DNA from 2 places in the Oceanobacillus longus genome. Region 1 is predicted to be linked to the other one. Evidence: a T-box and tRNA genes for the amino acid it is inferred to sense, from the RefSeq annotation. Region 1 holds a T-box; the other holds one or more tRNA genes.
What was found. The T-box of region 1 lies ahead of serS (serine--tRNA ligase). A T-box ahead of a tRNA ligase gene usually reads a tRNA of that ligase, here a tRNA-Ser.
Positions count from the first base shown of each region.

Region 2: it encodes a tRNA-Ser, which carries the amino acid that the T-box ahead of serS (serine--tRNA ligase) is inferred to sense. The anticodon was not compared.

Region 1 is NZ_JBHSAO010000007.1:61,081-73,076, reverse strand. It holds gene guaB (IMP dehydrogenase) at 1-642, shown strand, start outside; gene ACFOUV_RS10235 (serine hydrolase) at 805-2,139, shown strand; T-box leader at 2,218-2,441, shown strand; gene serS (serine--tRNA ligase) at 2,493-3,767, shown strand; tRNA gene ACFOUV_RS10225 (tRNA-Ser) at 4,104-4,196, shown strand; gene ACFOUV_RS10220 (GTP pyrophosphokinase) at 4,260-5,006, opposite strand; gene proC (pyrroline-5-carboxylate reductase) at 5,351-6,166, shown strand; gene ACFOUV_RS10210 (TIGR04104 family putative zinc finger protein) at 6,180-6,467, shown strand; gene ACFOUV_RS10205 (deoxynucleoside kinase) at 6,543-7,226, opposite strand; gene ACFOUV_RS10200 (deoxynucleoside kinase) at 7,243-7,884, opposite strand; tRNA gene ACFOUV_RS10195 (tRNA-Arg) at 8,023-8,095, shown strand; gene acsA (acetate--CoA ligase) at 8,897-10,612, shown strand; gene ACFOUV_RS10185 (hypothetical protein) at 10,711-11,226, shown strand; gene hmpA (NO-inducible flavohemoprotein) at 11,289-11,996, opposite strand, start outside.
Region 2 is NZ_JBHSAO010000001.1:585,801-597,796, reverse strand. It holds gene ACFOUV_RS03025 (peptidoglycan D,D-transpeptidase FtsI family protein) at 1-1,477, opposite strand, end outside; gene ACFOUV_RS03020 (MFS transporter) at 1,543-2,817, opposite strand; gene sodA (superoxide dismutase SodA) at 2,913-3,524, opposite strand; tRNA gene ACFOUV_RS03010 (tRNA-Phe) at 3,716-3,788, opposite strand; tRNA gene ACFOUV_RS03005 (tRNA-Ser) at 3,991-4,083, opposite strand; tRNA gene ACFOUV_RS03000 (tRNA-Ile) at 4,096-4,172, opposite strand; tRNA gene ACFOUV_RS02995 (tRNA-His) at 4,191-4,266, opposite strand; tRNA gene ACFOUV_RS02990 (tRNA-Met) at 4,284-4,360, opposite strand; tRNA gene ACFOUV_RS02985 (tRNA-Asn) at 4,364-4,438, opposite strand; gene ACFOUV_RS02980 (Na/Pi cotransporter family protein) at 4,902-6,521, opposite strand; gene ACFOUV_RS02975 (NfeD family protein) at 6,754-7,386, opposite strand; gene ACFOUV_RS02970 (hypothetical protein) at 7,455-7,781, shown strand; gene ACFOUV_RS02965 (hypothetical protein) at 7,839-8,231, opposite strand; gene ACFOUV_RS02960 (DUF2624 domain-containing protein) at 8,385-8,669, shown strand; gene ACFOUV_RS02955 (deoxyribonuclease IV) at 8,707-9,600, opposite strand; gene ACFOUV_RS02950 (DEAD/DEAH box helicase) at 9,640-10,950, opposite strand; gene ACFOUV_RS02945 (Nif3-like dinuclear metal center hexameric protein) at 10,978-11,996, opposite strand, start outside.

The DNA of each region.
Region 1 (11,996 bases):
GCAGGCAATGTCGCTACGGCTGAAGGTACTAAGGCGTTAATTGAAGCTGGAGCATCCGTTGTGAAGGTCGGAATTGGTCCTGGATCTATTTGTACAACCCGTGTTGTATCAGGAGTTGGGGTACCGCAAATTACAGCAGTTTATGACTGTGCATTAGCAGCATCAGAATATGGCGTTCCAGTCATTGCTGATGGAGGTATTAAATACTCTGGTGATATTGTAAAAGCATTAGCTGCAGGAGCTCATGCTGTCATGATTGGGAGTATGTTTGCCGGTACAACGGAAAGTCCTGGAGAGACGGAAATCTATCAAGGAAGAAAGTATAAAGTGTATCGCGGAATGGGATCTGTTGGTGCAATGAAATCTGGTTCTAAAGATCGTTATTTCCAAAGCGATTCCGATAATAAAAAACTTGTTCCAGAGGGAATTGAAGGACGTGTTCCATATAAAGGCGCACTTTCTGATACTTTCCACCAGCTCGTGGGAGGATTACGTTCGGGTATGGGTTATTGTGGATCAAAAACAATTGACGCGTTACGTAATGAGGCACGATTTATACGAATTACAGGAGCTGGACTTCGTGAAAGTCACCCACATGATGTCCATATAACGAAAGAAGCACCGAATTACTCCATTCAATAGTGAACATAAATCGAATTATTCAATAAAAAAATAGATGAGGGACTTTCCTCATCTATTTTTTTAATTTTTTCTGTGGTAAAATAAAAAAGGTGCATATTAATGAGCCAAACAGAATACAAAAATAAACTATAAAGCGATACAGCTTCTTGGAGGTACGGAAAGTTGAACTACAACGTAAAAAAAATTTTATCATTGGTACTTACAGCATTAATAATAATGGCGTCATATATTACATATCCAATAACTACAGCAGCAGAAGAAGTTGAATTAAATGCTGAATCAGCAATACTTGTCGATGCGAAAACAGGAAAAGTTCTATATGCTAAAAACCCTGATATCTTACTTCCACCGGCTAGTATGACAAAGATGATGACAGAATATCTTGTTTGGGAAGCTGTCGAGAATGGTCAAATCAGCTGGGATACGACAACGCAGATTAGTGATTATGCATATAGTATATCTGCAAATAATTCCTTCTCTGGTGTTGGTTTAAAACAACAACAGGATTATACTGTACAAGAATTATATGAAGCAATGGCGATTAATTCCGATAATGCTACAACGATTGCATTAGCTGAACTAATTGCAGGCTCAGAAGGTGAATTTGTTACATTAATGAATGAAAAAGGCGAGGAAATGGGTCTTGAGGAATATGAATTTGTTAATTCCACTGGACTGGATAATGCAGACTTAGGTGAAAATTATCCCGAGGGTACGGATCCAAATGCTACCAATTTACTTTCAGCAAGATCCTCAGCTTTACTTGCATATTACCTTGTTAATGATTATCCAGAGGCGTTGGATATTTCTAAAATTCCACAAACCGAATTTGATGGACAAACAATTGATAACTGGAACTATATGCTTCCACATGAAGGAGTTAACTTGGAACAATTCTTTTATGAGGGAGTAGATGGCCTAAAAACAGGTTTTACAACACTTGCAGGCTATAGCTTTACTGGTACTGCTCTGGTAGATAATCGACGCTTAATTACTGTTGTAATGAAAACCGAAAGTGAAACAGAACGTTTTGTAGAAACAGCTAAGCTACTTGATTATGGTTTTAGCCAATTTAATGAACAAGAACTTTTCCCAGCAGGTCATCAGCTTGAGGGAGATGAAACAATTCCTGTAGCAAAAGGAAAAGAAGATGCAGTGAATGTTTCCTTAAGTAAAGCTATTAATGTTCCGATTAAAACAGATGAAGCAGAATTATATAGCTTAAAATACGATTTAGATGAAGATAAACTAAATGAAAATGGTGAATTGATAGCCCCGGTTGAAAAAGGGGATGTCATCGGTACTGCTGAGCTCGTGTATAATGGCGATACAGACTATGGATATATTTTCTCTGACTCTTCAAATCAGATAGAGTTAGTAACCAATGAAGCTGTCGAAAAGTCAAACTGGTTTATGCTTACATTAGGTGCAATTGGTGATTTCTTTGCCAATCTGTTCACATCAGCTGTGGATTGGATAAAAGGACTTTTTAGCTGATTTAGGCATAGATAGTTAAGTTTTTCTTAGATAACTTGCATCTTCTTGAAAAATTGATTATGATAACAATAATTAAAAGCAAATGTATTGATAGGAAGCAGTAACAGTACTTCTTTCTCTAGAGAGCCGATGGTAGGTGGAAATCGGTGTCAGAGTCCTGTGAATCCATCCTTGAACTGGTTTACGGAAAAGATTTTATCCAAGTAAGTAGACCCGGTAGAGTACCGTTAACAACTTTGAGCCGGAAGATATTTTATCTTCAACAAGGGTGGCAACGCGGGAAATAAACTCTCGTCCCTATTTTTAGGGACGGGAGTTTTTTGATTTTTTATAGCTATAAAGGAGGAATTTTTATGTTGGATATGAAGTATTTAAGAACTAATTTTAAAGAAGTACAAAAGAAGCTTGCACATCGTGGTGAGGATCTAACGGATTTGGATAAATTTGGTGAGTTGGATGAAAGACGCCGTGAATTGATTGCGGAAACGGAAACGTTGAAAGCCCAACGTAACGAAGCAACCAAGCAAATTTCTGTTCTAAAGAAAGAGAAAAAGGATGCAGAACCTGCAATAAAGGAAATGCGATTAGTTGGGGATAAAATTTCCATTCTTGATAAAGAATTGAGAGAAATTGAAGAAGAACTGCAGCGTATTATGCTGTCCATACCTAATATTCCTCATAAAAGTGTGCCAATTGGTGAAGACGAAGATGACAATATTGAAGCACGCAAATGGGGGGACGTACCGGAATTTAATTTTGAAACCCAACCACATTGGGATATCGCAACAAACCTTGATATATTGGATTTTGAGCGTGCCGGAAAAGTAACCGGAAGCCGCTTTGTATTCTATAAAGGTTTGGGAGCAAGACTTGAACGTGCATTATTAAACTTTATGATGGATTTGCATGCAGAAGAACATGGATATGTGGAAATGCTGCCACCAAGCATTGTTAATAGAACAAGCATGACAGGAACGGGTCAGCTTCCTAAATTTGAAGCAGATGCATTTAAACTAGAATATTGGGATTACTTTATGGTTCCAACAGCGGAGGTCCCAGTAACAAACTATCATCGAGATGAAATTTTAAACACGGAAGAATTACCGAAGAAATATGTAGCATATAGTGCAAGTTTCCGTTCTGAAGCTGGTTCTGCTGGGCGAGACACAAGAGGATTAATTCGACAGCATCAATTTAATAAAGTGGAACTTGTAAAATTTGTAAAACCTGAAGAATCCTATGAGGCTTTGGAAACTTTAACAGGCAATGCAGAAAAAGTATTACAGCTGTTAAATCTTCCATATCGTGTTATGAGCATGTGTACCGGTGATTTAGGTTTTACCGCAGCGAAAAAATACGATATCGAAGTCTGGATTCCAAGTCAGCAAACCTATCGAGAAATCTCTTCTTGCTCCAATTTTGAGGATTTCCAGGCGCGTAGAGCGGGAATCCGCTTCCGCAGAGATGCAAATGGAAAACCGGAGTATGTGCATACATTAAATGGTTCAGGTCTTGCAATTGGACGCACAGTTGCAGCAATTTTGGAGAACTATCAGCAGGAAGATGGCACGGTTATTGTGCCGGAAGTGCTTCGTGGCTATATGGGAGGAAAAGAAGTTATTAAGTAAAGTTTTAAGGTGGAGCCTGGGACATAACTAAAGTGTTTAACTCAAAGCCGAACATTTCGCCATAATAGCGAAGGAAATACACGGAGACTCCTGCGGGATGAAAAGCCTAGGTGAGACTACGTAGAGCGATAGCTCGGAGTAGGCTCAGCAGCGCCCGCGGAAAGCGTAGTGTATTTCCGTAGCGGTATATATGCACCAACTATGTTCGGATTTTACTTTGGTTAAAACACTTTTGTCCCAGTCTCTTTCCTATTTTTTGCAGAAAATAGGAAAAAAAGTCGGAAAATATTTGACAGCAAACTATGCAACATGTTATATTAATTTTTGTCGTCATACGGAGGTATACCCAAGTCCGGCTGAAGGGATCGGTCTTGAAAACCGACAGGCGGGTCAAACCGCGCGGGGGTTCGAATCCCTCTACCTCCTCCATTTTTAAATTCAAAACTTAAATAGATAAGTAAAAACCGCTGTTCTTCAGCGGTTTTTTTGTTTTTATTTCTCATGTAAAAAGGACTTTAAGAAGTTGGTAGGTAGATGAACTTTTTCCTCATTAATTTGCAGGTAAAAAATATCCTCATCTTTTATCCCATCTTCTGTTTTAATATTATTAACCTCTTTATTCAATTTTTCCATTTTGAGATCCAGTTCATTGGCTACCGTTGCTGCTTCCGTTATTTCCATTGTTAAATGATCAGGTATTTCCCTATTATATTTATAATAGATTTTATGCTCGAGGCTTGCCCAGAAATCCATTGCTACGGTTCGTATTTGAATTTCTACAAATACTTCCTCTTCCCTGTCAGATAAAAATACTGGAATTGACAAAATAAGATGAAGGCTTTTATAACCATTTGGTTTTGGATTTGCGATATAGTCCTTTATTTCGATTACTTTTACGTCTTTTTGCTTTTGTAACATATCGCTTATTTTATAAATATCAGAAATGAATGAACAGACAACACGTATTCCAACTATATCTTGTACATTTTCCTTAATGGAATCCATAGAAACTTCTAGATTTTTCCTAGTCATCTTTTTTAGGATGCTTTCAGGAGATTTAATACGTGATTTCAAATGCTCAATTGGATTATATTCATGAATATATTGGAATTCTTCTTTTAATATATTTAGCTTTGTATTCATCTCATCCAATCCAAATTTATAGGTTACCATAAAACGGGTTAATTCATTGCGGACTTGCTTCAGTGCCTGAATTTCCTTTGGTTCCATTATTCTAATTCCTTTCCATGATTCAGAATATAATTCAGTATAACAAATGATTTTGTTCTTATATAGTTTCTTGACAAAACATACCTGAACGCTTATAGTACAATCAATTAAATGAATATTTATATAAGACCGTAATTAGCCAGTAATACAATGTTTGTCAAGGGATTCGCCGGCTGAAAAATCCACCTGAAACAGCATATAGGAACCAAGAGGTCGTTAGCAATAAACTAACCACAGGAAACTGTGTTAACAATTAGAGATGGGCAACTAGCCAATTAGGTGGTACCGCGGAAACTGATTCCGTCCTTTTAAAAGGATGTGACATTGGTTTTTTTATTTCGAGGAGGAAGCATATGAATAAAAGAATAGCATTTCTAGGAGCGGGATCCCTTGCGGAGTCGATTATTTCAGGTATTATCAAATCTGAACTAATTGCAAGAAAAAATATTTATGTAACCAACAAAAGTAATATGGCGCGTCTGGAGTACATGCAAGAAAGATATCAAGTACAATGCAGCACGGATAAGAATGAGCTTGCCAAAGAGGCGGATATCATTGTATTAGCTATGAAACCAAACGATGCAACAGATTCGATCCAATCTATTAAGACATATTTAAATAATAGCCAATTAATAATATCTGTTATTGCGGGTTTATCTACAGAGAAAATGGAACGTGCTATAGGAATAGATATTCCAGTTATGCGTGTTATGCCTAACACTTCAGCCTTAATAGGCCATTCTGCAACTGCCATATCTCCTGGAAAGTATGCGACCAGTGAACATGTTCAAGAAACAGATCAATTGTTTCAAACCGTAGGGCTAACAAAAATTGTCGCTGAAAAAGATATGCATACCGTTACTGCAATATCGGGAAGCGGACCTGCTTTTATTTATTATTTAGTTGAAGCTATAGAAAAAGCTGCAGTGGAAGCTGGTATGGATTTAGAGACTGCTTCGGAACTACTAGCGCAAACGGTCATTGGTGCAGGGAAAATGTTGCAGGAATCTGGAAAAAAACCGGGAGTACTGCGGGAAAATATTACTAGCCCGGGTGGGACGACCGAGGCGGGGATCGAAGTTTTAAAAAGACATGAATTTCAGGAAATGATGATATCCTGTATACATGAAGCTCGACATCGTTCGATTGAGTTAGGAAACAGTAAATAAAGGGGATAGATAGATGGAAACACCAGCATGTGCGTTTTGCAAAGAAAAATGGAGCTATACGGATACGTTAAAAAATAATTTTCGTTTAACGATGATTTGTCCTCAATGTGGGAAGGAAAATTATTTTATGCCAATGGAACGGAATGGTAACAAAGCATTAATGATTCTACCAATTGTTATTTTAATCGGTGTTTTTATAGACATATCTATTGGATGGCTAATCGCTCTCTCTGTTGTGTTGCTCTCTATACATCTTCTGTTATTTCCGTTCAAAACCAGATTAAAGAAACCACATCAATAGAGATGCAGTTATTATTACATAAAAAAAGAATGCTCCGTTTTATTCTTGGGGCATCCTTTTTCCTTTAAATGATGATTATCTTGTTAATTGTTTTCTTGTATAGCGACTGGAATGTTGTAACGAATGCCCTACCTTTTCCAAAATCTGCTCAATCGAATTCTCCTGCTTGATCAAGTCATAATCAGAGATATTTATTCGTAAAATTGGACAAGCATTAAAATTATCAATCCAATTGTTGTAACGTTTGTACATTTCTTCCCAATAGCTTACGGGAGTATCTTTTTCCATTTGGCGTCCACGCATCTGAATTCTGCTTACAACTTCATCAAAAGATCCATCTAAATAAATTAGGAGATCAGGATGGGGGAAGTATGGAGTCATGACCATTGCATCAAACAGGTTTTTGTATGTTTCATAATCAGTTGGTGACATTGTTCCTTTGTCATAATGCATTTTTGCAAAAATCCCTGTATCTTCGTAGATGGATCGGTCTTGTATAAATCCACCACCATATTCAAATATCCTCTTTTGTTCTTTAAATCGTTCTGCAAGGAAGTAAACTTGAAGATGAAAGCTCCAACGTTCAAAATCATCATAGAATTTTTCGAGATATGGATTTGTGTCCACTTTCTCAAAAGAGGTTTTAAAGTTTAAAGAAGTTGCCAATGCCTTAGTCAATGTTGATTTACCAACCCCAACAGTACCAGCAATGGTTATTACACTGTCGTTTCGGATATGGTACTTTTCTCTTAAGTTCATATATGGTTCCCCTTTATTATCTTTTAATCACTGCATCGGTTAAATCGTTATTTACCATTTCAATAATCTGATCAAGGTCATCTTGGTAATGTACAAAGTCAGTTTCGTCTCCATTAATCCGAATGACCGGTATTTCTGGGTGTAACAATTCAAATTCATTCATAAAGTCTTCATAATCGCTTGCAAGCTGTTCCAAATAGGAATGTTTGATGTTTTGCTCAATATCCCTGCCTCGCATACGTATTCGTTCCAAAATGGTATCCAGATTTGCATTTAGATATATCAGCATGTTTGGTACAGGCATATCCTTTGTAAGAATCTGATATATTTGTTCATATTTTTCAAATTTATCCTCTTGCAATGTGCGTTTGGCGAAAATCATATTCTTTGATATATGGTAATCAGCAATTACTGCTTTGTTTGATTTCAAGTATTTCTTCTCGATATCCTCCAATTGCTTGTATCGGTTACATAAAAAAAACATTTCCGTCTGGAAACTCCATTCATCGATATCATCATAAAATTTGCCAAGGAAAGGATTTTCCTCAACAATTTCTTTTAGTAAATGAAAATCAAAATGATTGGATAGCTTCTTTGCGAGAGATGTTTTACCAATGCCAATTGGACCTTCAATTGCAATGAACGGCACTTCTGCCATCGCTATTCCTCCAATCACTGCTACATAGACAGATGTGCTTATTTTATCACAAATTGCTTTCTTCTACTATAAGAATTCGGAATTTGCTTTCCAAATTAGTTGATTTTTAGTATAATGGTATTTGTTCTCTAAAAATTAGGCCTCGTAGCTCAGGGGATAGAGCATTGGTTTCCTAAACCATGTGCCGCAGGTTCGAATCCTGCCGGGGCCATAGCTTTTCTTTCTCCAATTTCAAAAGTAAAACGATCATGAATCAGGAAACCATCTACTTTAATCGTAGGTGCTTTTTTATGTGAGAAAAAAGATGAAATGTTGCTAAATACACTATTAGAAAGATTAGTTATTGCTCTTTCTTCACTGCAGAGTTGAGAAAAACTGTGAACTAGGATAAGTAACTTCGGCGACCACTCTGGGGAAATACACTTCGCTTTCCGCGGGCGGCTGGTGAGCCCTCCTCGTGCTTCGCACTGCGGGGTCTCACCGATGACTTTCCTCCCGCTGGAGTCTTCGTATATTCCCCCAGAGCTGGTTTTAAGCTTACAAACTGATAACTGAATTAGTGATTTATAAAATTCATATCACCGAGCTTCACCAGTCCGGGTGAGCGGCGGGCGGTGACTCCTGCGGGAAAAGCACGTGTCCGAAGACCCCGCAGAGTGGGTTTCTCGCGGAGACTGAGGCCGTGCCCGCGGAAAGCATCCGCCCAGAGCGATCCCGGACGGCGGTAATAGCACTTATATATAGAAATCAAACAACCAGCAGTTACTTCGTAGTTTATGTATTCTATGAAATAACAACAATTCTTTTGGAGGGGCGAGTAACCGAAGTCCCAATCTTTTAAAAAACAGCCAAGGTTAAAAATAGTTGATTTTAAAAATTTACCAGTTTATCGAGCGAAACACTTTTAAATTGTCACAGAATGTTCTAAAATAAAACTAGTTACCGAATGTTTTAATAATTTAATGTAATCGGATATGTAATCGTTTGCAAATATTGATAAGAGGTGAATAAAATGGATATGCAAGTAGTACCGGCCCGCAAAGGAAATTATAATCTGCAAGACTATGAAAAGTTACGCGAAAGTTTTTCATGGGAAGATGTGAAAAAGAATTTCACCTGGAATACAACAGGTAAAGTAAATATGGCATATGAAGCTGTTGACCGACATGCAACAGATCCAGCTAAAAAAGATAAAGTAGCTTTATTGTATTCTTCTCCTGAGAGGGAAGAAAGCATGACATTTGAACAACTAAGTCAAGAAAGCAATAAGTTTGCCAATGTACTTAAAAAATATGAAATAAGCAAGGGAGATCGTGTATTTCTCTTTATGCCGAGAAGTCCGGAATTTTATGCTGCATTTTTTGGTATTTTAAAAGTTGGCGCTATTGCCGGTCCATTATTCGAAGCATTTATGGAGCAGGCAGTTAGAGATCGCCTTCAAGATAGTGAAGCAAAATTACTTATTACGACACCTGATTTACTTTATCGTGTGCCACTGAACGAACTGCCGAAGTTGGAGAAAATAGTTCTTGTGGGGGGCAATAAGGAGGACACAAATAAGTTTATTGATTATAACAAGGAAATGAAAGAGGCTTCTATTAATTTTTCAATTGAATGGGTAGATTTGGAAGATGGGATGCTATTGCATTACACTTCTGGTTCTACTGGGAAGCCAAAAGGGATTTTACATGTACACAATGCAATGATCCAGCATTATGCAACTGCTGAGTGGGTATTAGATTTAAAAGAAGAAGATGTCTATTGGTGTACTGCAGACCCGGGTTGGGTCACCGGAACAAGCTATGGAATCTTTGCTCCATGGTTACACGGTGTTACAAATGTAATCCGTGGAGGCAGGTTTACACCAGATGATTGGTATACTACATTGGAAAAAAACAACGTTTCCGTATGGTACACTGCCCCAACGGCATTGCGAATGCTTGTAAGTTATGGCGAAGAAGCTGTTAAGAAATACGATTTAGATACACTTAGACATATTTTAAGTGTTGGTGAGCCACTTAATCCGGAAGTCATTACATGGGGATTAAAAGCATTTGATCTGAGAGTCCATGATACATGGTGGATGACAGAAACTGGTGCACAGCTTATAGTCAACCTCCCATCTTTAGAAATCCGCCCTGGATCAATGGGGAAACCTATACCAGGTGTAGAAGCATCGATTGTGGATAATGAAGGAAATGAAATTCCACCAAACCAAATGGGGAATTTGGCAATTAAAGAAGGATGGCCTTCGATGATGCGGCAAGTATGGAATAACCCAGGTAAATTTGAGAGTTATTTTATTAATGGCTGGTATGTATCCGGCGATAGTGCATATCAGGATGAAGATGGCTACTTCTGGTTCCAGGGTCGGTTGGATGATGTTATTAACACTTCCGGTGAACGTGTTGGGCCGTTTGAAGTAGAGAGTAAGTTAATTGAACATCCGGCTGTTGCTGAAGCGGGTGTTATTGGTAAACCTGATCCGGAGCGTGGAGAAATTATTAAGGCTTTTATTACTCTAAATGATGGATATGATGATACCAAAGAACTCCTGGAAGATATCCGTCAATTTGTTAAAACAGGATTGAGTGCACATGCAGCACCACGTGAAATTGAAGTGAAAGATAGCATTCCAAAAACAAGAAGCGGTAAAATTATGCGCCGTCTCTTGAAGTCATGGGAGCTTGGGCTTCCGACGGGGGATACCTCTACATTAGAAGATTAATTATAGTAACTTTGGTTTTTGCCTTTCAGTGGCAGGAGCCAAAGTTTTTTTATTTTTGTTATAATTAGTAGAAATACGATTCTGAGGAGAATTCTAGTATGAAAGAATCAAATGATTCTATCCCTAATTATCCGGGTACATCTATTCGAATGATCCCTGGAGATGTTCTTTATTCGCATAAGACAGCTTTGTCTTCCCTAGTCGTTGGACACTCTGGGATTGTTGGTGAAGATTTTTATATTTACCATGTAAACAAATGGGGGAAAAAAGGACATGCTGATCGTATGCCTATTTACTTGAGCAGACATAAGTCAGGGGAAAAATTAACCGTATTACGAGCCAGTCATTCGAACCATGCCATAAATGCAGCAAAATGGGCCAAGCAAAATATAGAAAGTGTAGAATCATACTATTACACAAGAGATCTCAATGACCTCACAAAGAATTACTGCTCTAAATTTGTTTGGCAGGCCTTCTATTTTGGAAGTGAAGGGAAGGTCGATCTTACCGGGCATAGATTACATGTTGCCTCAAAATATTATATTATGCCTGCACAAATTTACCACAACCTAGAGAAAATCGGCGTCTTTGATTATGATATCCGTGTTAAATAGAGAAAACATAGAATAAAGCAAAAAGGAGAATCCCCTGAGGAAAATCTCCTTTTTGTTTTATTTTATTGTGTAATATCTTCAGAAGGTCCAAATATTTCAAAGTGTAGGTCCTCATCGGAAACATTTAATTTTTTCAAATGTTGGTAAGCTGCACGCATAAAACCTTTCGGACCACAGAAGTAAAATGCTGCGTCAATTGTAGGGAGAATCGATGATAGCCACTCCTGATTGATGTGTCCCTCTCTATCATACTGATCCCCTTCAACAGGGCTATCGTATACGGTAAAACGAGTAACATTATTATTTACAGAGGCTATTTGCTCCACGCGATCTTTCATAGCATGGAATTTCCCTGAGCGAGTTGCATGGATATAGATTACCTCACGTTCAGGATGGTCTTTCACTACGGTTTCAAGCATACTCATCAGTGGTGTTAAACCAACCCCACCACTTATTAAAACTAATGGTCTTTCATCGTTTTGAGCTAGATAGAAGTCACCAGATGGGGCACTGATTGGTAAAATACTACCTTCATGCAGATGATGGTGTAAAAAACTAGAAACAATTCCTTTTGGATGATCTTGGGTAGCATCTTCGCGTTTAACACTAATGCGATAATAATCTTCACCAGGAGCACAGGATAAACTGTATTGACGTAAATGATCGTATGTTTCACCGGGAATTTCAGCTTTTACAGTAATATATTGTCCGGCTTCGTAAGTTGGAAAGGCTTTTCCATCTGCGGGTACCAAGTAAAAGGAAGTAATGAC
Region 2 (11,996 bases), on a different contig from region 1:
TAGAAACTCCTAATCCAAATTGATTAAAATAGTTTCTTAAAGTTTGAAAAGCGTTTGGATTTGTTCGGTTAACACTTTCATTCGTAGGAAATGGATAACGGTTTTCACCCATCATACGTAAAGAAATATAGTACATATAAACATTGGATGATTTTTGCAATGCTGTAATATCGTTTACTGAGCCTATATTAGTGGAATAAGACCGCATTAGTGGTGTTTCATAAATTTTAATTGGTCTATCATAGATTACTTCCCCAGGTGAAATAACACCAGAGTCAAGTCCTGCAAGAACGGTTGCGCCCTTTACGACAGATCCAGGAGTGTGTGCATCAGAAAGTGCCCGAAAGCCCCCATCCTCGTATTTATTTGTATCTTTATTATAATGACTTCCGGAAACTGCTAAAAGTTCTCCTGTATTCGGATTCATGACTACAGCCAAGGCATCAGTCAAATATTGATTTTCATAAGGATATTGACTCTTGGCCGCTTTCAGCTCTTCCTCAACAATCTTATCAACTTCTTCCTGAAACTCCATATCAATAGTCAGAACAAGGTCTTTCCCTCGTTCCCCTTCCACAATTGTTTCTGAATCGATTACAGTCCCGCTTTTCGTTGTTGTGTATTGTATTTGCTCTTTCCTTCCTCGGAGAAGATCTTCATATTGTAGTTCTAGACCACTAGTTCCAACTCGATCATTTCTGCTGTAACCTTTACTTAGGTAAGATTCTTCCTTTTCAGCAGGAAGCCCCTGGTCTTGTGAGGAAATATTGCCGAGTAAACTGGTTAGCGTTGTTCCAAAGGGATATTCCCTATTCCAGTCAGTTGTTGCATTTATACCAGGCATTTCATCTAAATGTTCTGCGACCACCGCATATTCTTCGGTTGTCACATTTTCATTTTTTACAACTTGAGGTGTTAGAGAATATGCTTTATCCAGTTCTTTCTTTATGGCAATTACTTCTAGCTCCTGTTTACTGAAATCACTGATCTCTTCCTCCGTAATTAAATCAAGTGTTTTATTATAAACTTCTGCATTGTTCATTCCTTCTGTTTCTACCTCTGAAAGTCTGCCATCAGCTTCCTCCTTGTTTAGTAAATACCAGTATTCTTTCTTGTTTCTTTCCGTAATTCGTTCTAGCGTATCCTCATCGTCCATGGCAATATATTCCGCCAGTTTTTCAGCGACTTCTAGTCTGTCTTCCGCCTGTACTCCTTTTGGTGGGGTATAGGTAATCGAATATACTGCATTATTATCGACAATGACATTCCCATATCGATCATATATTTTGCCCCGTGGTACCGGGATTTTGGTTGTATCCAGATTAGTTCGTTCAATCTCATCTTGGAAATCCTCTCCATTAAGAATCTGAACGACTCCAAGTTGAAGAATTAAAACGGAAAACAATAAAAATACAACAAAGAACAATATATTGATCCGAAAGGGAAGTTGTGCTTTCTTTTTTTTCTTATTTTTCATTTGTTCTCCCCCAATGCGATAAGTAAATTTCTATTGTATAAACTACAATAATGATTTTACCATATTCATCGGTTTTTTTCGTCAGATAATTGATCCTTTAGCATAACTTCTTTCTTTTTCGAACTTCCTAAAAAGATATTTCGCACAAAAAAGTAAATTACAATATGACCAGCTCCTAAAACTGCTAGTAAAATTGGTATGATATCTTCTGCTTCATAGAAATAAACACCTACAAGAAATATTAAAATGGAGATAATTCGTCCACAATTTAAAAATAACTCTCTGACAACAATATATTCTACACGCATTTCGCCTGCTTTCCAGGCCTTCCCGATTACATCAAAGGTTAGCGAAACATATGGGACGTTTATCACAGGATATGCGATACCAATAACTACTGCATAAACCATCAATAAAAAATAATTTATTTCAAACAGTATAATAAAAATAGAAAAGTATAGAAGCAACGCACCAAAAAGGATTGCTTTTTTACGCATTGCCGGTTTTATGAACTTCGTTGCAACCATATAAAAAATTACAGATAATCCAGAGAGAAACATATTAAACGTACCAAGTGCTAGTTCACTCTTAGTTACTAGGAAAACCCAGATGGAAATAACGAATGCAAATATACCTTCTCGTAACCCCTGAAAAAAATGTGCATGAAGTATTCTCTTCCAGTTTTTATTACGATTTCGTTCATCCATAATTCTTTTGAAGTGAAAAACTCCTTCAGCACCACGGCGTTTTAATAAGAAACTGGTACCAACTGCACATGCAAATAAAAAGAATGATATTGCGAATATAACAGTATAACCGACATTATCTGTCATCCGAGCAATAATTAACCCAGCAAATAGAGGTCCTGTCATACCGCCTAAAGATTGTAATATACCCAGGAAACCATTAAAAAAGTCTCTTGTATCCGGCTCTGTAATTTCAAATGTTAACACATTAAATGCTAGCCAATAAAACCCATACCCTATCCCAAGCAGACTCCCAAGCATAAAGTTATAAGTTGCTGCATTTTCTCCAATTATAAGTACACTTAAAAAAAATAGGGACAGAAAAAATACGCCTAATCGTAAAACAATAATACGATCCCATTTTTTAGCCAATCGCCCCGCTAAAACAAAGGTAAGCGTCTGAAATAAAGCGATTGCCAGATTATAAAATGCGATTGTAAGAAAATCCCCTGACTGCTTCCAAAGATAAATATTAACAAATGTATTTGATAGGAAAATCCCTGCAGAATATAAACCTCCTATCAGCAACAAGATGAATAAATCTCTATTACGATCCATTTTTTCCCGAAAAAAATTCATTCCATTTTTTATCATAAGAAGACTCCTTTGCATCTCTAATAGTGTAAGCGAAGGAGTAACTTATATACAAAAAAACACGCGGAAAATTATCCGCGTGTTTAATGACCCTTTTATTTTGCTTCGTTGTAGTTTTTAGTAACTTCATCCCAGTTAACAACATTCCAGAATGCTGAAATATAATCAGGACGCTTATTTTGATATTTAAGGTAATACGCATGCTCCCATACATCAAGACCCAATAAAGGAGTTTTGCCATCCGTTAGTGGTGAATCCTGGTTCGGGGTGCTTGTTACTTCTAGCTCTCCATTATTAACTACTAACCATGCCCAACCTGAGCCAAAACGTCCAGTAGCTGCTGTTCCAAATTCTTCTTTGAATTTGTCAAAACTACCAAATTTTTCCGTAATTTTGTCAGCTAATTCACCAGAAGGTTCACCGCCACCATTTGGTGATAATAGTTTCCAGAAAAGACTATGGTTTGCATGTCCACCACCATTGTTGCGAACTGCTGTACGTGCACTTTCAGGTACAGCATCCAAGTTACTGATTAGCTCTTCTACGGATTTATTTTGAAGATCTGACTGACCTTCTAATGCATCATTTAATTTGGTAACATACGTGTTGTGATGCTTCGTATGGTGGATGTTCATCGTTTCTTTGTCGATTGCTGGTTCTAATGCATCATATGCATACGGTAATTCTGGTAATTCAAATTTTGCCATAATTAAACTTCCTCCTCAAATAAAAATGATATAAAGGAATTATAATCCCTTTATATAGAAGGTTATCAGAGCTTTCGTATACTTGCAAATCTTATGCTTTGTATTATTTAAAGTTTCAGAAGACATAATTATATAAAAAAATACTATTTTTACCAAAAAGAAAAAACAAGCTGGCTGCCTGTTTTAAAAAGTGGCTCGGGACGGAATCGAACCGCCGACACAAGGATTTTCAGTCCTCTGCTCTACCGACTGAGCTACCAAGCCGTATAAAATAATAATCTGAATATATTTTCTGTTCTTGATAAGATTTCGAAGCAAATTCTGGAAGCATTCTGCTCGTCGTGTTGCAAGATTTACGGTGATGTTGCACTCCTCGCAAAACCTACAATGATGTTATTCAAGAAGCTTACGGTTTTGCTCTACCGACTGAGCTACCAAGCCGTATTGTGTTACTTGTAAATAAAAATGGAGGAGGTAGAGGGATTCGAACCCCCGCGCGGTTTGACCCGCCTGTCGGTTTTCAAGACCGATCCCTTCAGCCGGACTTGGGTATACCTCCCGAGTTTTTATATGGTGGACCCTGTAGGACTCGAACCTACGACCGATCGGTTATGAGCCGATAGCTCTAACCAACTGAGCTAAGGGTCCTCTTTAATTTTTAATAAATGGGGCGACCGGTGGGGATCGAACCCACGCATGCCGGAACCACAATCCGGTGTGTTAACCACTTCACCACGATCGCCATATTGTTATTTAAATTGGTAGCGGCGGAGGGGATCGAACCCCCGACCTCACGGGTATGAACCGTACGCTCTCGCCAGCTGAGCTACACCGCCAATTGGCTCCACAGGTAGGATTCGAACCTACGACCGATCGGTTAACAGCCGATAGCTCTACCACTGAGCTACTGTGGAATAATAGTAATTTTTTGTTAACCATTAATAACAACGATATTTAATTTATCATGTCTACGTAATTCTGTCAACCATTTTTTTGCGTCTTCGCAAAACTTTTTATGTAGTACCTATTTCAAGACTGCGATATTTATAATAGCATGTTATTTATGTAATTTCAAGGTAGAGAATGAAAAATGTCTAATTTTGTTGATTTTTATCTGTTTAGGAACAAAAGCGCAAGCGCCCGTTTAGGGACTACGGACTGGACTGAGGCGTAGAAGATAAAGGAAAAACGGCGACCGGAGGGAGTCGATGTTGACTTATGGTACGGAGGTGAAGGAAGTCTCGCTAGTCCCTGGGCGTTGGAGCTGGACGCGGCCGTTTATATGGGAGAATTATTTGCTGAGAAAAAGTTTATACTTTCTTACCTAGTAAAAAAAGGAGAGGTTGGTGATACCCCCCTCTCTCTTTTAGATTCTATTTATTCATCCAATACTCCTTCTGCAATATTAACAGCATGGTCTCCAACACGTTCGAGATTACTGATAATATCAACGAATACAATACCAGCAGAACCACTACATAGGCCCTCATTCATACGAATAATATGTTTTTTACGGAATTTGCGTTCCATTTTATCAATTTGATCCTCTTTCTGAACCACTTCAAGTGCTGCTTCTCGGTCCATATTTTCCAGGGCACTTACTGCTTGTTTGACCGTTATAATGGTCAAATCAAACATATTGTTGAGGTCTTCCATCGCTCCCTCAGTTAATACTACTTTGTTTGAGATTTTGTAATCAATTAATTCAATCACGTTTTCAAAATGATCTCCAATACGTTCAATATCTCTTACTGTATCCATTAATGATGTGTGTTTCGCACTTTCAACTTCTGTGAGTGAACCTGCCGATATATCCACTAGATACTCTGTAATTTTACGATCAAGATTATTGATTGCACCTTCAATTTGAATTGCCATTTCAGAATGTTTTGGACTTTGTGTTGTTACATAGAGATGAGACTCTTCTAAACCTTTGTGTGCATATTCACCCATACGGATTACTTCTGCCTTCGCTTGATCCAGCGCCAATGTGGACGATTGTTGAATGAATATAGGATCCAAATGTTTTGGTTTATATTCTATAAGTGTATCTTCTCCTGGAATCAGTTTAGTAACTAACCAAGCCAATGCTCCTATAAACGGAAATTGGATGATTGTGTTAAGAATATTGAAGCTACCGTGTGCAAAAGCAATTGTCATTTCTTCATTCAAATTAAATTGAGTTTGCCAGAAAACGACCAGCTGTGTAAATACGCCTAACAACAAGAGCACGAACGTCGTACCTACCACGTTGAAAACAACATGGGTTGCAGCCGCCCTTTTAGCCGCTACGGATGCACCAAGTGATGCAAGAACTGCCGTAATAGTTGTACCAATATTGTCACCAAACAATACCGGAAGTGCAGCATTTAGCTCAATTGCCCCTTGTCCATAAAGGGATTGTAGAACACCGATGGTTGCACTTGAACTTTGAACGATTAAAGTGAAGATCGTACCAACAACCACACCTAATATTGGATTTGAACTCATACTTACGGTTAAATCATGAAATGCTTCTAAACTACGTAATGGTGACATTCCACTGCTCATTAATTCGAGACCGAAGAACAATGCCCCAAAACCGAATACAGTTTGTCCCACATTACCAACTTTTGGATTTTTAAAGAAAAAGATCAGGAAGCTTCCTAGTGCAACTATAGGTAACGCGTAGGCACCGATATCAATACCAATAATAAATGCTGTAACAGTCGTACCTATGTTAGCACCCATAATGACACCGATTGCTTGTCTAAATGTCATAAATCCTGCATTAACCAACCCGATTGTTAATACCGTTGTACCTGTACTGGTCTGAAGAAGTATCGTTACAACAATACCAGCCAATACACCCATAAAAGGGTTACTTGTAAATTTATCTAAAACCTCTCTTAAACGGTCACCTGCTATTTTTTGTAAACCGTCCCCCATGTATTTAATACCGATGAGGAAAATACCTAAACCGCCAATGAATTCAAAAATCAATGCTTGTACATCCATTTAAATCCGCCCTTCAGTAATGTTGAAATATGTCGTTTCACACCTTGTCCATTATTAATGATTTATGAATCACTTGTAAAGGATTTTCACAAAAGTTTACATTAAATTTACAATTCTTTTTTTACCTATATTTATTAACTACCCATATAAGCAATATTTCATTCAGTATATCGATAACAAGCAAATAAAAAAGACAATTCATTATGAAGTGAATTGTCTTTTTGTGAACGTTTTATGAAATTTTTTCAACCAATACTTTCGTACCATCAACTTGAACTACCTTTACTTTACTCCCTTTTTCTACCCACTGCCCATCCGATACGGCACTGTAATCTTTATTGTTAATTTTTATTGTTCCAACTGGCCGAAGATCATTCAAGGTAACGCCTTCCTGACCTAATAACAACTCGTAATCCATATTCATGGAGTTATATCCTGCCTCTTTGGTTAATTGATCCTTAAGCGCAAGCTTCGTCCACATCTCTCGCTTCTTAAAAACTTTTAAAAAGAAAAAGGACGCGCCACTACCAAGAAGAACCCCCAATACTGCATAGAGTCCGGAAGTGAAGTCAGGGGCAGCCAGAGCCACTGCAGTTAGCATACTAGCTAGACCCAGGGTGGCAAGTGTGCCATCATTAACAACTTTACCATCAATGATAATAAGTAATAATCCTACAAAATATATAATAAGCATAAGAATGAAAGATCCACTCTGCACATAGGCTGCAAAATATACCGTTATAAATCCTATACCCAGTAATCCAAAGAAACCTCGCATGTTAACAAGCACTTCACCAATTAAAAATAACGTACCAAAAAATGTAATGATGAAACCGATCCATTGTAATTCAAAAAAAATATCCATTTATTTTCCTCCCTTCATGTGTAATACGTATGAACATGTAAATGGTTTCATCCAAAAAGGAGAAACATATGTATACTTTTAAAAGGTTTTCTTTATATATATTCATTATATTGCTTTTAATCAGTATTTTTCAAGATATAAATACCAAGCCTCCTCCCACAACGTTTATTAATAATAAAGAAAATATCATTTTCAATCATGCGTATTCTATTGCACATGTTAAAGTTTTCCCTGGAGATACTGTTCTGTCTATTACTGAGACAATCAATCAGGAAAGTTTGGCACAAATGGATCTTCAACAAATATTGCAGCATTTTGAAGAACTAAACCCGACCACTGATCCATACAAACTGCAGCCTTATACCGTTTATTATTTTCCAGTGTACGATCCATAACAGTTTAGAAATACGCATAAAAAGAGAGGCTGTATCAATCAGCCTCTCTTGTGAAACTTAAACAAATGGTAATATAAACATTGTAATTAAAATGGAAATTGCACCAGCAGCGATTGCTATGTTTCCTAACGTATCTGCACCTTTACTTCTCGATACAAATCCGACAATGATTCCTGCAGCGCCGAGAACAATAGGCCACATAAAGAAAGAAATAGCTGAAAGCGCGATGGCAATCCATCCATACATCATTACACCATCATCCGTTCCGATACCTTCCTCTCGCTTCTGTTCATAATCGTCTGCAGTTATCTCTGCTGCATATTCCTCATTTCTTGAACTATCGGGCTCTATACCTACAAAATCTTGATTTTTAACGGTTTCTCCGTGATTTTCTCCATGTTTTGGAGGGACCTGTACATCTTTGTTCCGTCCACTTTGGAATTCGTCCATAATTATTACCTCCTTATGCATTGATGAGGTGCATCTATAGTTTATGGAAAGATTCGTCTAATACTGATGTTATATTTTGGAATGTGCGAATGTGGTTACGTTTTTTAAAAGCTCAGCATAGAATACTACGTATATAAAAAAGGAGAATCGGATATGTCAATGTTTATTAAAGAAATGGTGAAAAATAAGTTGAAGAACATTCGTACGGAGGAATTATTGCACTACAGCAAGCAATATGGATTTAAAATATCTGAGAAACAAGCACGTCTAATAACGGAGTACTTAAGAAAAAATTCCCCAGATCCATTCGATGAAGCATCTCGTGATGTAATGTTTCAACAACTAGCTGTGATTACCGATAAAGAAACTGCGAAACAAGCACAAAAGTTATTCGATGAAATCATTCGTTCTTATGGATTACAGCATTTGTTTGACTAAAAAGAGGAATAACAATTAGTTGTTATTCCTCTTTTATTTATGCTCCCATAATTTTTTCTTTAAGGTCCTCAACAAAATTCCCGTCTTTAAGCATGTCGATTTCCAATTTATATGGTGCTTTTTTATTCTTCTTATCGGTTCCTACATATGGCGTTTCCAGTATTTTAGGTAAGTCCTGGAGTTGAGGATGATGAACGACATAATGGAGTGCTTTAAATCCAATATAACCAAAGCCAATATTCTCATGGCGGTCTTTATGTGCAGCACGTTCATTTTTACTGTCATTCACATGAATTACTTTTATTCGATCCACGCCGATAATTTTATCGAATTCATTTAAGACACCATCAAAATCATGGATAATGTCATATCCTGCATCATGAATATGGCATGTATCCATACAAACTGATAAATTCTCATTATGTGTCACACCATCAAAGATTCTTGCTAATTCTTCAAACGTGCGACCTACTTCTGAACCTTTACCAGCCATTGTTTCAAGAGCGATTTGCACGTTACTGTCTTTTTCAAGTACTTCATTCAATCCTTCAATAATTTTTTTGATTCCTGTTTCGGCACCTTCTCCAACATGGGCTCCGGGATGAAGGACAATTTGTTTTGCTCCTAGTGCTTCTGTACGATCGATTTCATTCCTTAAAAAGTTCACACCCAATTCGAATGTTTCTGGTTTAACTGAATTACCAATATTAATAATGTAAGGTGCATGAACAATAATATCCGAAAGACCATTTAATCCCATATGTTCATGACCTTTCATTATATTCAATTCTTCTATTGGTTTTCTTCTCGTATTTTGTGGTGCCCCTGTATAAATCATAAATGTATTGGCCCCGTAAGAAGTGGCCTCCTCACTAGAACCAAGTAACATTTTCTTTCCACTCATTGATACATGAGATCCTAATTTTAACAATTACTACACCTCTCCCTGTACTACTTAATCATTTCATCTCTATTTTTTATATTTAGATTTCTTATTCAATTGCCTTTTAATGGATTCCTGCTGTCTTTTCATTTTTTTCTTGTACCCTGGTTTAACTTTATTTGTTTTATGCACCTTATTCCATGCTTCTTTTTCTACATTTGTGGTCGTCTTGGTACGCAATTGACGTTCATTCCATGGTTTGGCCTCTTTCCATTCCCCATTTTTTACTTCAACATAGGAAAAAGTTAAACCTTTTTGTTCAAGCTTATTAACCAAATTAAGATCTGATTCTTCATATAGGCTGATGGCGGTTCCTTCCATACCAGCTCTGGCAGTTCTGCCTACACGATGAATATAAAATTCTTCTTCTTTTGGAATTTGGGCATTGATTACATGGCTGACACCTTTAATATCGATTCCCCTTGCTGCCAGATCAGTAGCTACTACATATTGATAGCGAAGACTTTGAATCTCTTTAAGGACACGTTTACGCTCTCTAGGGGTAAGGCCACCATGAATTAAACCCGCATCCAATCCGCGATCCTGGAGAGACGCTGCCAGTTCATTTGCTTGTTTTTTTCCATTTGTAAAGATAATAGCTAAGTATGGTTGAATTACCTTTGAGATATCCATGATAATATCTGCTTCAGTTCGATGTTTACGTGCAATTAATCGATGCTCCATCGTTTCAGGAGAAAAATGCTCATCAATTTGTACATACAAAGGATTTTCCAAGTATTTCTTAAAGAAATGCTGCAGTCGTTGCGGAATGGTAGCTGAAAATACCATTAATTGTATATCTTTTTTAGATCTCACTAGCAGTTGATCTACGTCATTAATAAAGCCAAGATCCAGCATCAGGTCCGCTTCATCAATTACAAAAGAAGAAGCGGAATAAATAGATAAAGCATTGTCTTTAACTAAATCAAGAATTCTTCCTGGCGTACCAACAATGATATGTGGAGGTGTTTTTAATTTGTCTGCCATTTTCTGTTTATCTGTACCACCAACGAGAAGTTTGGCTATCCATGTACCATCTTTTTCTGCATAGTGAATCATTTTCCTAACTTCATCATGTATCTGTGTTGCCAATTCTCTTGTTGGGGCAGTGATTACAAATTGTACTTCCTGTTTTTTGGTGTCTATTTGGTTAAACAACGGTAATAGATAGGCATGTGTTTTACCTGAACCTGTACGGGATTGGCCAATCACACTCTGACCTTTTAATATAGCAGGGATAACTTTTTCTTGTATTTCTGTTGGTTGTTTAAACCCCAGACTGCCAATGATGTCTTGCAGTATGGGATGAAAAGCGAAGTGATCAAAATTATTTTTCATATAGGGAATACTCCTTTTGTTTTTCGATTACATAAATGTAAATGGTTCTGTATTCGAATTGGATATTAATATTTCAACTTTATTCTGTTTTAGCTTCTGATCTAAATATTTTTTAGTAGCCTTCTTCATCACTTTCTCAATATAATGCCCAGGATCGATAACGGAAAGTCCTAACTGTTCTGCTTCCTGAGCAATATGGAATGACATATCCCCTGTAATATAGACATCTGCACCTTTACGATTGGCAGTATGGATATATTTTTCCCCACTTCCACCCAGTACTGCGATTCTCTTTACTTTCTTATTGAGATTACCAGTCACGCGAAGTGCTGGGACGTCCAAAACATCTTTCACATGTTCACACAATGACTTAAGTTCCATTGGTTTATTCAGTGTTCCAATTCGACCAATTCCATATTGTTTTCCTTCATTTTCAAGTGGATAGATATCGTAGGCGACTTCTTCATAAGGATGGGCATCAATTAAATGATTAATAACGTTCTGAAGATTGGACTGTTGAACGATTGTTTCCAGTTTAACTTCATTCACTATTTCGATTTCATTTTCGGTTCCAATAAAGGGATTTGTTCCTTGAAGCGGTTTGAAAGTTCCTTGGCCTTTAGACTGAAATGTACAGTGACTGTAATTTCCGATATGTCCAGCACCACTTTCACTCAGGGATACACTTACTTCATCTACATGAGACTCAGGGACATACACCACAATTTTAAATAACTTCTCTTGCGTTGACTCCAATAGAATTTCTCTTGAATCTAGCCCTAATAGATCACAGAGCATATCATTCACACCACCATCTGCAGCATCCAGGTTGGTATGTGCTGCATAAACTGTAATTCCATTAATTAGCAGTTTTTGAATAATTTTCCCCTGGGCAGTATCTATATTAACCTGTTTCAACGATTTAAACAATAAAGGATGATGTGCGATTATAAGATGCACATCCTTTTCAATCGCTTCATCTACTACCGATTCTGTGACATCAAGAGTAACCATTATCTTTCTAACTGGTTTATTATAAGAACCGA